DNA from 3 places in the Vibrio sp. KMM 9700 genome. Region 1 is predicted to be linked to each of the others. Evidence: predicted binding sites of a transcription regulator. Region 1 holds the regulator's gene; each other region holds the start of a gene.
What was found. The regulator PurR, encoded in region 1, represses purine synthesis genes. The targets are predictions, from matches to a motif close to TNANGNAAACGTTTNCNTNA.

Region 2: a site for PurR is predicted at 1,703-1,722, ahead of guaB (IMP dehydrogenase). Genes of this name have one in related genera too.
Region 3: a site for PurR is predicted at 1,144-1,163, ahead of folD (bifunctional methylenetetrahydrofolate dehydrogenase/methenyltetrahydrofolate cyclohydrolase FolD). Genes of this name have one in related genera too.

What each region holds. Positions count from the first base shown of each region.
Region 1 covers NZ_CM178589.1:39,134-43,368, reverse strand. Annotated here, with positions in the region: gene AC2VOY_RS00180 (methyltransferase) at 1-787, opposite strand, end outside; gene elyC (envelope biogenesis factor ElyC) at 975-1,874, shown strand; gene purR (HTH-type transcriptional repressor PurR) at 2,128-3,138, shown strand; gene AC2VOY_RS00165 (ABC transporter permease) at 3,259-3,936, opposite strand; gene AC2VOY_RS00160 (ABC transporter permease) at 3,940-4,235, opposite strand, start outside.
Region 2 covers NZ_CM178589.1:738,632-742,866, forward strand. Annotated here, with positions in the region: gene guaB (IMP dehydrogenase) at 124-1,587, opposite strand; gene xseA (exodeoxyribonuclease VII large subunit) at 1,949-3,226, shown strand; gene AC2VOY_RS03355 (efflux RND transporter permease subunit) at 3,380-4,235, opposite strand, start outside.
Region 3 covers NZ_CM178589.1:610,154-614,388, reverse strand. Annotated here, with positions in the region: gene AC2VOY_RS02725 (lytic murein transglycosylase) at 1-97, shown strand, start outside; gene folD (bifunctional methylenetetrahydrofolate dehydrogenase/methenyltetrahydrofolate cyclohydrolase FolD) at 222-1,076, opposite strand; tRNA gene AC2VOY_RS02715 (tRNA-Arg) at 1,276-1,352, shown strand; gene AC2VOY_RS02710 (hypothetical protein) at 1,766-2,824, shown strand; gene AC2VOY_RS02705 (BamA/TamA family outer membrane protein) at 2,824-3,993, shown strand; gene AC2VOY_RS02700 (alpha/beta fold hydrolase) at 3,993-4,235, shown strand, end outside.

The DNA.
Region 1 (4,235 bases):
TTTGCGCCCATAAATGCATGTAACGTCCAAGGGAAGCATAAGGTTCTTGTCGACAAAGTTGCTGCTCAAGCGCCAACACATCTTGCTCGGTGTAATCGCCCATATATTTTTGATCGCCAATATAATCACTGACGCAGCGCACCCCTGATTTACCGAGTAAAGTTAATTCATTGGCATCAAGCCAAGACAATACATCTTCTGGATATAAACCTTGCGTCGGTTGAAGCTTAAAACGTTTTTTATGCGGCATTCCGGCTAAAATATGCGGCAAATTGCCACAGCGAATATTTTTCATCACTAAGCCATGTTGATTATAAAAAAGCACTGAGATAATTGCGTGAGGTTGCATATGCTTAATCAAATGCTCAAGCACAGCGCGCGGATCGGCAAGCCACTCCATGACAGCATGAAATAAAATCAAATCTGCTTTATTGATCGCCTGAGCCGGCAAGTCTTGAATCGCGCAATTCGTGATACTGTATTGGGAAGTTAAGCCTTGACGCTCAATTTCTTGTGATGCCAACGCAAGCATCTCACTCGATAAATCGCACAAATGCACTTGATGCCCAAGTTTTGCAATTAACTGTGACATTTGGGCTAAGCCGCCTCCCGCATCGAGCACATGCAAGGCCTGCTGCCCTTTTGCTTGGCTTAGGGATTCTAATACTGGGGTTAAATCTTGCCAGAGGATACTTTGTCTGATGTCACCTTTATCGGATCCATAGATATTTTGGGCAAACTTTTGAGCAATGCCGTCAAAGTTTCTATCTTGGGGAGCTTGGGTCATTTTATCCTCGGCAATTTGAACAAAGCGACGCGCATTTTTGTTATAAAAGGAGCTTTTATTGCTAGATCGCGTCTCAAAACGCATTATTCTATACAATCAGTGTCACAAAAACATTATTTTTCATGCTATATTAGCGACTTTATTGCGCTCAAAAACCTTTCATTACTCCCTTTAGGAATACTCATCCATGTTTGAACTTAAAAAAGTTTTTGCCTCTTTGATCATGCCTATACCCTTGTTACTTATCATAGGCTTTATCGGACTTTGGCTGATCACTTTTAGTCGCTTTCGTCGCATAGGTGTCAGCCTTACTTTTAGCTGTTTACTCGGATTTTTTCTGCTCTCATTTCAACCTGTTTCATCTAACCTTTTAATGCCGACTGAACGTGAATATCGCGGTTTTTTACCTGTTGAAAAACCAGTTGATTTTATTATGGTAATGGGCAGTGGACACGTGCTGGATGATGAATTGCCTATCACTTCAGAAATCTCACGTTCAGGCTTAATGCGACTCGTTGAAGGGATACGTATCTTACGTATGTATCCAAATTCCAAGCTGATTTTATCTGGCTATGCCAATGGTAGTGAGCTGAGTAATGCCCGCGTGATGGCTAATATTGCGCTCTCTCTTGGGGTCTCAAAGTCTTCAATTGTCTTGTTGGAAACGCCAAAAGATACCTACGAAGAAGCCCGACAAGCAGCGCTATATGTCAAAGATAAAAGTCTTGTTTTAGTGACCTCGGCCAGTCACATGCCGCGCGCGATGATGGAGTTTAAAGACGCAGGGCTTGATCCTATTCCAGCGCCAACCAACTACCTTGCACATACCAATATCCAGCAGCCTTGGGAGAAATATTCCCTGAAAGCTAAATATTTAGAACAAAGTGAACGTTTTTGGTATGAGCAGCTCGGCCGTTGGTGGTCAAATATTCGTGGTGATGTCTCGCTCGATAACACAGAAAGCATGCAAGCAACTCCGATGGCGGATGAATCACAAGAGGCAGTCATGGATACGCCAACCGAGCAAAATCAGGTGACAGAACAAATCGCTCCTGATTCAAACACTTCAGAGGAAGTGGCACAATAAATCACCACGAAATCGTTTGCATTGTGATAAAAGTCACAGAAAATAATTGTTTTATCGACTTTTTCCCATTAATATACGCTTCTTAATTGAAAGCTAGCCATACCGCTCTAATCTTGGGCGGTATTTTCTTTTCTGATAAGTAACTTTTACTACTCATTGTCTTAAACAAGTGCGGCTGTGCTTTCATAATTTCTTATACTTTAAACATACTGATCCCACATCTAGCCTAGATGTATTGGTATGAGGATTATTTATGGCAACAATTAAAGATGTCGCGCGCATTGCTGGTGTGTCCACCACAACCGTTTCTCACGTGATTAACAAAACTCGTTTCGTCGCAGAAACCACACAGAAAAAAGTGATGGATGCTGTTGAAGAATTAAATTATGCACCGAGCGCTGTGGCGCGTAGCTTAAAATGTAATACGACAAGCACGATTGGCATGTTAGTGACCCAATCCAATAACCCTTTTTTTGCGGAAGTGATCGATGGCGTTGAGAGCTATTGCTATCGTCAAGGTTACACTTTGATTTTGTGTAATACTGGCGGCATTTTTGAAAAGCAACGTGACTATATCCGTATGCTTGCAGGCAAACGTGTCGATGGTTTGCTTGTGATGTGCTCAGATTTAACAGAAGATCTTTGCAAGATGCTTGATGCCCACCCAGATATTCCAAAAGTAATTATGGACTGGGGCCCTGAGAACTCAAAAGCGGATAAGATCATTGATAATTCAGAAGAAGGCGGCTATCTAGCAACTAAGTATCTGATTGAAAAGGGTCATACTAAGATTGCATGCCTGAGTGGTCACTTTGATAAAGTGGCATGTATTGAGCGTATTCGTGGCTTTAAGCGTGCGCATGAAGAAGCAAATCTAGAATTTAACCAAGATTGGATTTTAGAAGGTAACTTTGAATGTGATACGGCTGTGATTGCTGCTGAAAAAATCATTGCAATGAAGGAGCGACCTACTGCGATTTTCTGTTTTAACGACATTATGGCAATGGGCCTGATGAGTCGTTTACAGCAAGCCGGCATCCGCATACCAGAAGATATTTCTGTGATTGGCTATGACAATATCGATTTAACGCCTTATTTCTCGCCACCGCTGACAACGATTCACCAACCAAAACGTCGCGCGGGTAAAACTGCGCTTGAGATTTTGCTGGCGCGTATTAAAGATAAAGATCACGAGCCACGCACGTTTGAAATGCAACCTGAGTTGGTTGAGCGTGCATCGGTGAAAGATTTAAACGCTAAGTAAAAACAAGTTTACTTGATAAAGAAGAAGGTACAGTGATTCGCTGTACCTTTTTTTATTGGAACATATAAACAAAAAAGACGCCTCAAGGACGCCTTCTAAATATATAGTATTGAGTTAAACTTAAGCCACGGGACGCATATGTGCGAGCAGTTTCGTTTCAGCGCGCTTAAATAGCCAAATCAAGCTCATACTTAAGATCATATAGAATAAGCCAGCCGTTAAGTAAGCCTCAAACGGTGCGTAATAACGCGAGTTAACCAAACGTGCCACACCGGTTAAGTCTAAAATGGTGACAATCCCTGCAATCGCTGAGCCGTGCAGCATAAATATAACTTCATTACTGTATGCAGGCAGTGCGCGACGCAATGCACTTGGCAAAATAATACGCGTATACGTCTTAAATGGCGTCATCCCATAAGCTTTTGCAGCTTCCACTTCACCACTTGGCAGGCCAGCAATCGCGCCGCGAATAATTTCTGAGGTATAAGCCCCTGTATTAAGCGAGAATGCAACAATAGCGCAGAACCAAGCGTTTTCCCATAAAGTGCCCTTCACCGCAACAAACTGATCCATCCCATAATAAATAAGGTAAAGCTGAATCAAAAGTGGCGTGCCACGAAAGAAATAACTATAACTCCAACTGACCAAACGAACCGGCATAAAGCGACTGTCACGCGCCAGCGCCGTCGGAACCGCAAGGACTAAACCAATCACGAGGGAAACGGCCACCAGCCAAAGCGTGGTCCACATGCCACTCACATAAAGCGGTAAGCTATCAATAATTACTGAAAAATCCATCACCTACCTTCCTGCGATCGCATATTTACGCTCAAGGACTTTCAAAAGCGCAGTTGATATACTGGTGAAAAATAAGAAAATCACCGCCACCGTCATATAAAAAGTAAACGGCATCTTGGTAGAACCTGCTGCGAGTGCGCCAGTTCGAACCATGTCTTCAAGGCCAATAATTGAAACTAAAGCTGTGGTTTTAAGTAGCACCAGCCAGTTATTACCAAAGCCAGGCAGTGCGTGACGTACCATTTGTGGAAACATCACACGGTGAAAGCGTTGCCAAGGGGACATGCCATAAGCAGTAG
Region 2 (4,235 bases), 700 kb from region 1:
TTAAAAAAATTTAAATTATCACGCAGGTATTGAGTTAAAAAGCAAAGAGAAGGTGCGGAGTTGACAAACGTCAAGAGCACCTTCGATGCAGTCATTGGGCTCAAACCCGATGAGAATGAAATTTTACCCTAAACGATAGTTCGGAGCTTCTTTCGTGATTTGCACATCATGCACGTGAGACTCTTGCATACCTGCGCCAGAGATGCGTACAAATTCAGCTTTGGTGCGCATGTCTTCAATTGTTGGGCTACCCGTTAGACCCATGCTTGAACGTAAGCCACCCATTTGTTGATGGATGATTTCTTTCAAGTGGCCTTTATATGCAATGCGCCCTTCGATGCCTTCAGGGACAAGTTTATCTGCCGCATTATCACTTTGGAAATAACGGTCAGATGAACCTTGTGACATTGCGCCAAGTGAGCCCATGCCACGGTAAGATTTGTATGCACGGCCTTGATAAAGTTCAACTTCACCCGGTGCTTCTTCTGTTCCTGCAAACATAGAGCCAACCATCACACATGATGCGCCAGCAACGATAGCTTTACAGATATCACCAGAGAAACGGATGCCGCCATCAGCGATAACAGGAATGCCAAACTCAGCGGCTGCGCCTGCTGCGTCAGAAATTGCAGTAATTTGTGGAACGCCAACACCTGTAACGATACGAGTCGTACAGATTGAACCTGGGCCAATACCAACTTTAACCGCTGAAACGCCAGCATCAATCAGTGCGCGTGCACCAGCTGCTGTTGCCACGTTACCGCCAATAATTTCTAGATCAGGGTATTGCGCGCGAGTCTCTTTGATGCGATCAAGAACGCCTTGAGAGTGACCATGTGAAGAGTCGATAAGCAAAACATCAACGCCAGCTTCAACGAGAGCTTTCACGCGCTCTTCGTTGCCAGCGCCTGCGCCAACTGCTGCGCCAACACGTAGGCGACCTTGTGCATCTTTACATGCATTTGGTTTACGCTCTGCTTTTTGGAAGTCTTTTGCTGTGATCATGCCTGAAAGTTGGAACGCATCATTAACCACAAGAACTTTTTCAACGCGGTGCTCTTGCATGCATTGTTGAACTTCTTGTTGGGTTGCGCCTTCTTTGACTGCTGCGAGCTTGTCTTTTGGCGTCATTACATCTGACACTTTTTTGGTTAGATCCGTAACAAAACGAATATCACGACCTGTGATAATACCAACCAATTCTTTGTTTTCAGTCACAACTGGGAAGCCAGCAAAACCGTGCTCTGCTGTCAGTGCTTTGACATCAGCAATCGTTTGCTCAGGTTGAACTGTAATAGGATGACTCACCACACCAGCTTCATAGATTTTCACAAGGTGAACTTGCTGTGCTTGCTGTTCAATCGACATATTTTTATGAATGAAGCCGATACCACCTTCTTGCGCCAAAGCGATAGCTAAACGCGCCTCTGTGACTGTATCCATAGCCGCAGAAATCATAGGAATATTTAAAGTGATATTTTTGGTTAGTTGAGTGCGAAGATCAACATTGTTCGGAAGGACGTTCGAGTGGGCAGGAACAAGGAGAACGTCATCAAAGGTTAAAGCTTCTTTAGCGATTCGTAGCATTGCAATATATCTCACATCAGGTTGAGGACAAAATCCGCTTAATGATTTAAGCATCACTTTATCGTTTCGCATAATAAAGTGATTTAGGATTTATATTGCGAACGGATTATACGCCCGACGCAAACGTTTGACTAGCGTTTTTTGAGATTTTTTTAAACCTAAAATTAATCCCTCAGCGCCAGTCCATTCACCTTGATTATTGCCTGTTTTGCTTAAACTTATGTTAAGATTTAATTTCCTTTCTTGAAAACTTAAAGGTCTGTACGTGTATCAAAACCATAGCCAAGCGGCGACAACCAAAAGCAATATATTTACCGTTTCAAGTCTCAATGCTCAAGTGCGCTTATTACTTGAAAATGAAATGGGGATTGTGTGGCTCGTTGGCGAGATCTCAAACTTTTCGGCGCCGGTTTCAGGCCACTGGTATCTGACTTTGAAAGATTCACGTGCGCAAGTGAAATGCGCTATGTTTAAAGGCTCAAACCGCCGCGTCACATTTGCGCCTAAAAATGGCCAGCAAGTGTTAGTCAAAGCGCGTTTATCTTTATATGAGCCGCGTGGGGATTACCAACTTATTATTGAATCCATGCAGCCCGAAGGCGATGGTAAACTCCAGCAAGAATTTGAAGCCTTAAAAATGAAGCTGGCAGCAGAAGGCTTATTTGCTCAATCACAAAAGCGTCCCCTGCCACTGCACCCAAAAACGATTGGCGTGATCACCTCTAAAACTGGCGCCGCCTTGCATGATATTTTAAATGTTTTAAAACGTCGAGACCCAGGTTTGCGCGTGATTATCTACCCAACCCAAGTCCAAGGTGAAGCGGCAGCCTTTAGTATTGCCCAAGCCATTGGACGCGCCAATATGCGTAATGAAGTCGATGTATTAATTGTCGGACGTGGTGGCGGCTCACTAGAAGACTTGTGGTGCTTTAACCATGAAGTGGTTGCGCGCACTATTGCCTCAAGCCAAATCCCAATTATTAGCGCTGTCGGCCATGAAGTGGATGTGACCATTAGTGATTTTGTGGCAGATATGCGTGCGCCAACCCCATCGGCGGCGGCAGAGTTAGTCAGCCAAGATCAAAGTCATAAAAAAGTTGCCCTGCAAAGCCAGTTAACGGCATTAACGAAAGCAATGAGCTTAGTTTTCTCTCGTTTAGATACGAAACTCACGCACTTAAAACACAGAATCGATCGCCAGCACCCTGAGCATAACCTTAACCGTCAGGCGCAAAAGCTAGATGATTTTAATGCACGCTTAAAATGGGCGATGGAGAAAAAGCTAAATGCCAATCAGCATAAGCTTGAGCGTTTAAACCAAAGCTTGGCGTATCAAAATCCTGCGCAAAAACTTAAACAACATCAATATAAACTCGATGAGCTAAAAACTCGTTTAGAGCAAGGCGTGAAGCATCAGATGCTATTAAAAGATCACCAGTTTGCGCGTATGGCAGATAAACTTGATGCAGTCAGCCCACTCTCAACCTTAAAACGTGGCTATAGTATGAGTTATACCCAAGACAAGACGCTAGTTCAAAGCGTGAAAGATGTGAATATTGGCGAGCTCATCCAGACCCAAGTCGCCGATGGTGTGATTGAAGCGCGCGTTGTCGATATTTCAAAAACCAAGCAAATTTAATCCAATAAAAAACTCCAACGAACTTAACGTCTAACATTTAGAGTTAAATCCAGTTGGAGTTTTATTTTGAGGCCCGGTTATTTTGAGAATTAGTTATATTCGGCGCCTTGTAGCTTTATAGCCAAATCATAGCACCAAGTATATTAAAGTGAATTACTCAGCTTCAACCTCTTGCACCTTTTCTAAGGCCGGCTTTTTCTTAAACTTCTCTCGCAAGCTTTGCATTGCAACAAAGAACACTGGCGTTAACAGCGTGCCGATAAAGGTTGAGAGGATCATCCCACCAAATACCGTAAAGCCTAATGAGTGACGTGATGCCGCGCCTGCGCCTGTTGCAATAATCAGCGGGAAAACACCCCAAATAAAGGCAAAGGCGGTCATCTGTACAGCGCGAAAACGTATACGCGCCGCTTCCATCGCAGCATCAATAATCGACAAGCCCTTCTCTTCACGCAGCACCTTGGCAAATTCAACGATAAGTATCGCCACTTTCGCCGACATGCCAATCAAGATCACCACCCCAATTTGCACGTACAAGTCAAACGACAAGCCCATTGCAAAGAGACTTAAAAGACCACCTAGAATCGCTACCGGCACGGCCATCATTACTGCAGTTGGAATCGTCCAACTTTCATACTGCGCAACCAAGAACAAGTAAGTGAAGAGCAGTGACAATGCAAAGGCAATCGACGCAGCATTCCCCGCTTGGATCTCTTGATAGGTCATTCCTGACCACTCATAAGAGTAACCATCAGGCAATTCAGCAGCGGCAAGTTTTTCAATCGCTTTCACCACTTCACCAGAGCTATAACCTGCAGCTGGCTGGCCGTTAATCGTCGCAGCGCCATACATGTTGTAGTTCATCAGTGAGTCTGGACCAAAAATAGGTTCAATCGTCACCAGCGTACTTAATGGGATCATCTCACCTTTGTCGCTACGAACATAAAGGTTTGAAATATCATCTTCATTATCACGATATTGCTGCTCAGCTTGCACTTTTACTTGATAA
Region 3 (4,235 bases), 570 kb from region 1:
TTTAATCTATAACAACTATCAAGTCTTAATGAAGTGGAACCGTTCGCATTATTTTGCGCTCTCAGTAAGTATTCTTGCTGATCGTATTATGCAATAAGCTTTCTTTAGTAAGCGCGCTAAAAACAATGCCCCAGTCAAGAATATACTCATGACTGGGGCATTTTAGTCTCTAGCTTACATACAAGTGACTAACTCTGAAGCAAGTCACTCGTTATGGTAAATTAACTATGGAACATCTCACAAGCTATTAAGGTATTCTCGATAAGGCTTGCAACTGTCATTGGACCAACCCCACCAGGCACTGGCGTGATATGGCTGGCTTTTTCTTTGGCAATATCATATTCCACATCACCAACTAAACGGCCATCGTCTAAACGGTTAATCCCAACATCGATCACAACCGCGCCTTCTTTTATCCACGCGCCGGGAATAAAGTTTGGACGACCGACAGCGACAACAAGAATGTCTGCTTGTTTAACAAAGTGTTCTAAATCATGTGTGAATCTGTGGCAGACTGTGGTTGTACAACCAGCGAGCAATAACTCAAGCGACATTGGACGGCCGACGATATTGGATGCGCCGACAACAACCGCATGTTTGCCATGAGTGGTAATTTGAGTGCGTTCCAGCAGTGTCATAATACCTTTTGGTGTACATGAACGAAGTTGCGGAATACGCTGACATAGGCGGCCTACGTTATAAGGGTGGAAGCCATCTACGTCTTTATCTGGTGAGATGCGCTCTAAAACTTTTGTACTGTCAACGCCTTCAGGTAAAGGCAACTGAACCAAAATGCCATCAATGGTCGGATCTTGGTTAAGCGAATCAATTAGCTCTAGAATCTCTGTTTCAGTTGAAGTATCTGCAAGATCAAAAGATTTAGACACAAAACCGACTTCTTCACATGCACGGCGCTTGCTTCCTACATACACCTGAGACGCAGGATCTTGACCGACTAAAACGACTGCCAAACCTGGCGCTCTAAGCCCTGCGGCTACACGGTCTTGGACTTTTTGTTTTACTTCTTGGCGAACAGTTTGAGCAATCAATTTGCCGTCTATATTTTGCGCTGTCATGATTTTCCTTGAATAATAGCAGAGTCAAAAAACGCGCTTATTGTCGCAAAAAAAATCTTAAATAGCTAGAAGCAAACGTTTGCAGTCGACTTGTATTTTTATCAAGCTGAAAATGTTGGATTTTTTTTAAGCAGTTAACAGGCTTTATATAGAAAATAATTGACCTTAGAGATCAAACTCGTATAATCACCCCCACAAAGCGCCCTTAGCTCAGTTGGATAGAGCACGTGCCTTCTAAGCATGTGGCCGCAGGTTCGAATCCTGCAGGGCGTGCCATATTAAGACCCCAACATCAAGTTTATTCTGGTGTTGGGGTTTTTGCTTTTATTCAAACGATAGTCTTGCTTTCAAGCGCTAGAGTCGGTGGATTTTAATCATCCTTACTCATCAAAAGCTTATCTTTTTCTCTTTTATATAAATATATTATATACTTTATAACTTGTTGTTAATCTTTAACAAATCGCATTTTTTTATTGATAATTTTTTCCATACATTAAATATGGTCACTTGATCTAATTCACAAATGCTTAATTTGTGAGATAATGCGCGGCTAATATTTGCGAGCAGTGTGGCACCTAAGTTATTGACTATATAACTTAATGAAAAGACTTATGATTGCCGGCTCAATGGATGAATTCAATTAATTTTAAGTAAGGCAGATGGCCTTGCTGATAGGAATAGTGACAATCATGAAAAAGCTATTAAGTGTTTCAACTCTTATGCCTGTGCTATTAGCAAGCTGGGGGGTGAGTGCTGAAGAGACCAATACAAGCCCATCATCAATACAAGAGCCTAGTGCTAGTTTAAGCCAGCCATTACATGATCCAGAAAATGACCGCATGTTCCCAATCTGGGGGCCAGAAGCACGTGCTCGTGGCTATGAATTACCTAAAGCATACGGCTTTTCATTAAGTTATATGAATATGGATCAACCGCTTCATATTAAAAGCATTGATTTAAGTGGCCAAGCACTAGGCGGAGCCTTAGGTGAGGATCTCGATGACTTATCAGATATCAGTGGCCCTTTGTTTGATGATTTTTTAGATATCTCTGATGCTGATCAAACTGCTGATAACGTTACATTACGCGCCGATATGTGGGTGCTGCCATTCTTGAACTTTTATGGTCTTATTGGTTATACCGAAGGGGATAGCGAAGCGCCGATTACCTGCCGCTCTGATCGCCCTGGCTTCTCATTACGTCCTGATTCACCAGCGGATAATATTTTAGCTGGTATCTTAAATGATAAAGATTTATGTGGCGCTGCTGGTAACGGTGAATCACGTCGCGTTGGCACATTTAAGCTTGATTACGAAGGCTTTACCTATGGTGTTGGGATGACGCTTGCGGGCGGGGTGGGCAATTGGTTTACCATCATGGATCTTAACTTCTCACGCACAGAGCTGGATATCTTAAGTGGTCAAATTGACTCGCTCGTGTTCTCGCCACGTGTCGGTTATCGCTTTAATCCTGGTGGCCATGAGCTACGTGTTTGGGTTGGCGGCATGTATCAAGGTGTGCAGCAAGAAATGGCAGGTAATCTCTCAGATATCTTGAGTGGTCCCATTGGTAATGCCGTTCATGAAATATCACCTGATGGACGCTTTAAAGTCAAGCAAGAGCTAGATTCAGAGTGGAACACAACCCTTGGTGCAAACTATGTGATCAATCGTAGCTGGGGGATTATTACTGAATTCGGATTTGGTGATCGTGACAGTTATTTCGCGGCCCTTGAGTATCGTTATTAATGAAAAAAGCTCTACTTTTAAGTCTATTCTCAATTTTATCTGTGATCAGCGTGAATTCGTTTGCGGTCACGCCTTTATTTGAAGATACGGTCAAAGATCCAAATGCGCCGCAAGGATTTGTCGAAAAGTTTTTAGCCGACATGGGCGCATCAGATACCTATGACAGCAGTAAAGACATAGATTTTTCTGTCCTGCCAGGGCCTTTTTATACCCCAGAGATGGAAGTAGGGCTTGGTTTATCTGCTGTCGGCCTATATCAAATTGGTGATGAGAAAGGCACAGATCACCAACCTTCAAATATTACGATTAATGCTTTCTTATCTTCAAACCTTTCTGCAGGAATAACCGTCAATAGTACGACTTTACTGCATGGTGGTTTACATAGATTTGAATTTACAGGTGAGTTGTCCAACAGCCCAGACATTTATTATGGTGTGGGCTATGATGCCGGTCAGCGCAATCAAAATGAAGTGGACTACACCCGTAAAGTTTTACAGGTCACGCCTAAATATTATTTTAGAATTCGTCCAAATCTTTATTTTGCAACAGGTTTTGATTATAAAAATACCCGTGTGCACAATCCAGAGCCGGAAGAAGATGGTAACCCTGCAGCGGATGATTTAACTGGCAACCAAGAAGCAGGTTTTTTGCTTAACTTGACCTATGACTCACGTGACTTTTTGCTTAATGCATCCGAAGGTTGGTTGATGCAGCTTGATTACGCGCGCTACATTGAAGCCATTGCCGATCATGACTTTTCGACGTATAAATTCAATCTTGCAAATTACGTTGATTTAAGCCCAATGCCAGGTTTGATAGCATGGCAAGTTAAAGGCAGTTTTACCGGTGGGGATGTGCCTTGGACCTATATGCCACTGGTCGGTGGCGGCTCAAATTTACGTGGTTATTTAGAAGGTCGTTATCGTGATCGCCAAGTGGGTTACTCGCAAATCGAATATCGCTTACCGATTAAAGATCGTCATGGAATGGTCACTTGGGTGGGCACTTCTACACTTGGTAATAAATTGCATGATTTAGGCGATGACTTTTTAATGAGTTATGGGGTTGGCTATCGTTTTCGGATTAAAGATAGGGTAAACCTTCGTCTTGATTATGCGATAGGCGAGCATGATTCAACGGTTTATTTTAATGTAAATGAGGCATTTTGATGAAAAAGATATTTCTGGCTTTGATGGCGCTTATTATTAGCGGCTGCTCTTCAACCACAAATCTTTATGCTGAGCGACTCGAATATAAAGCCCAAGCAGATGGTTTTGTTGAGCGCAAAATAGCCTTTACCGACGGCTCAAGCGTGATTCATTTTTGGGATAACCAAAAGCAAGATAAACCTATCGTGCTATTGCTTCATGGAGTAGGAGGGGATGCGATTTCTAACTGGCAAAATGCCATG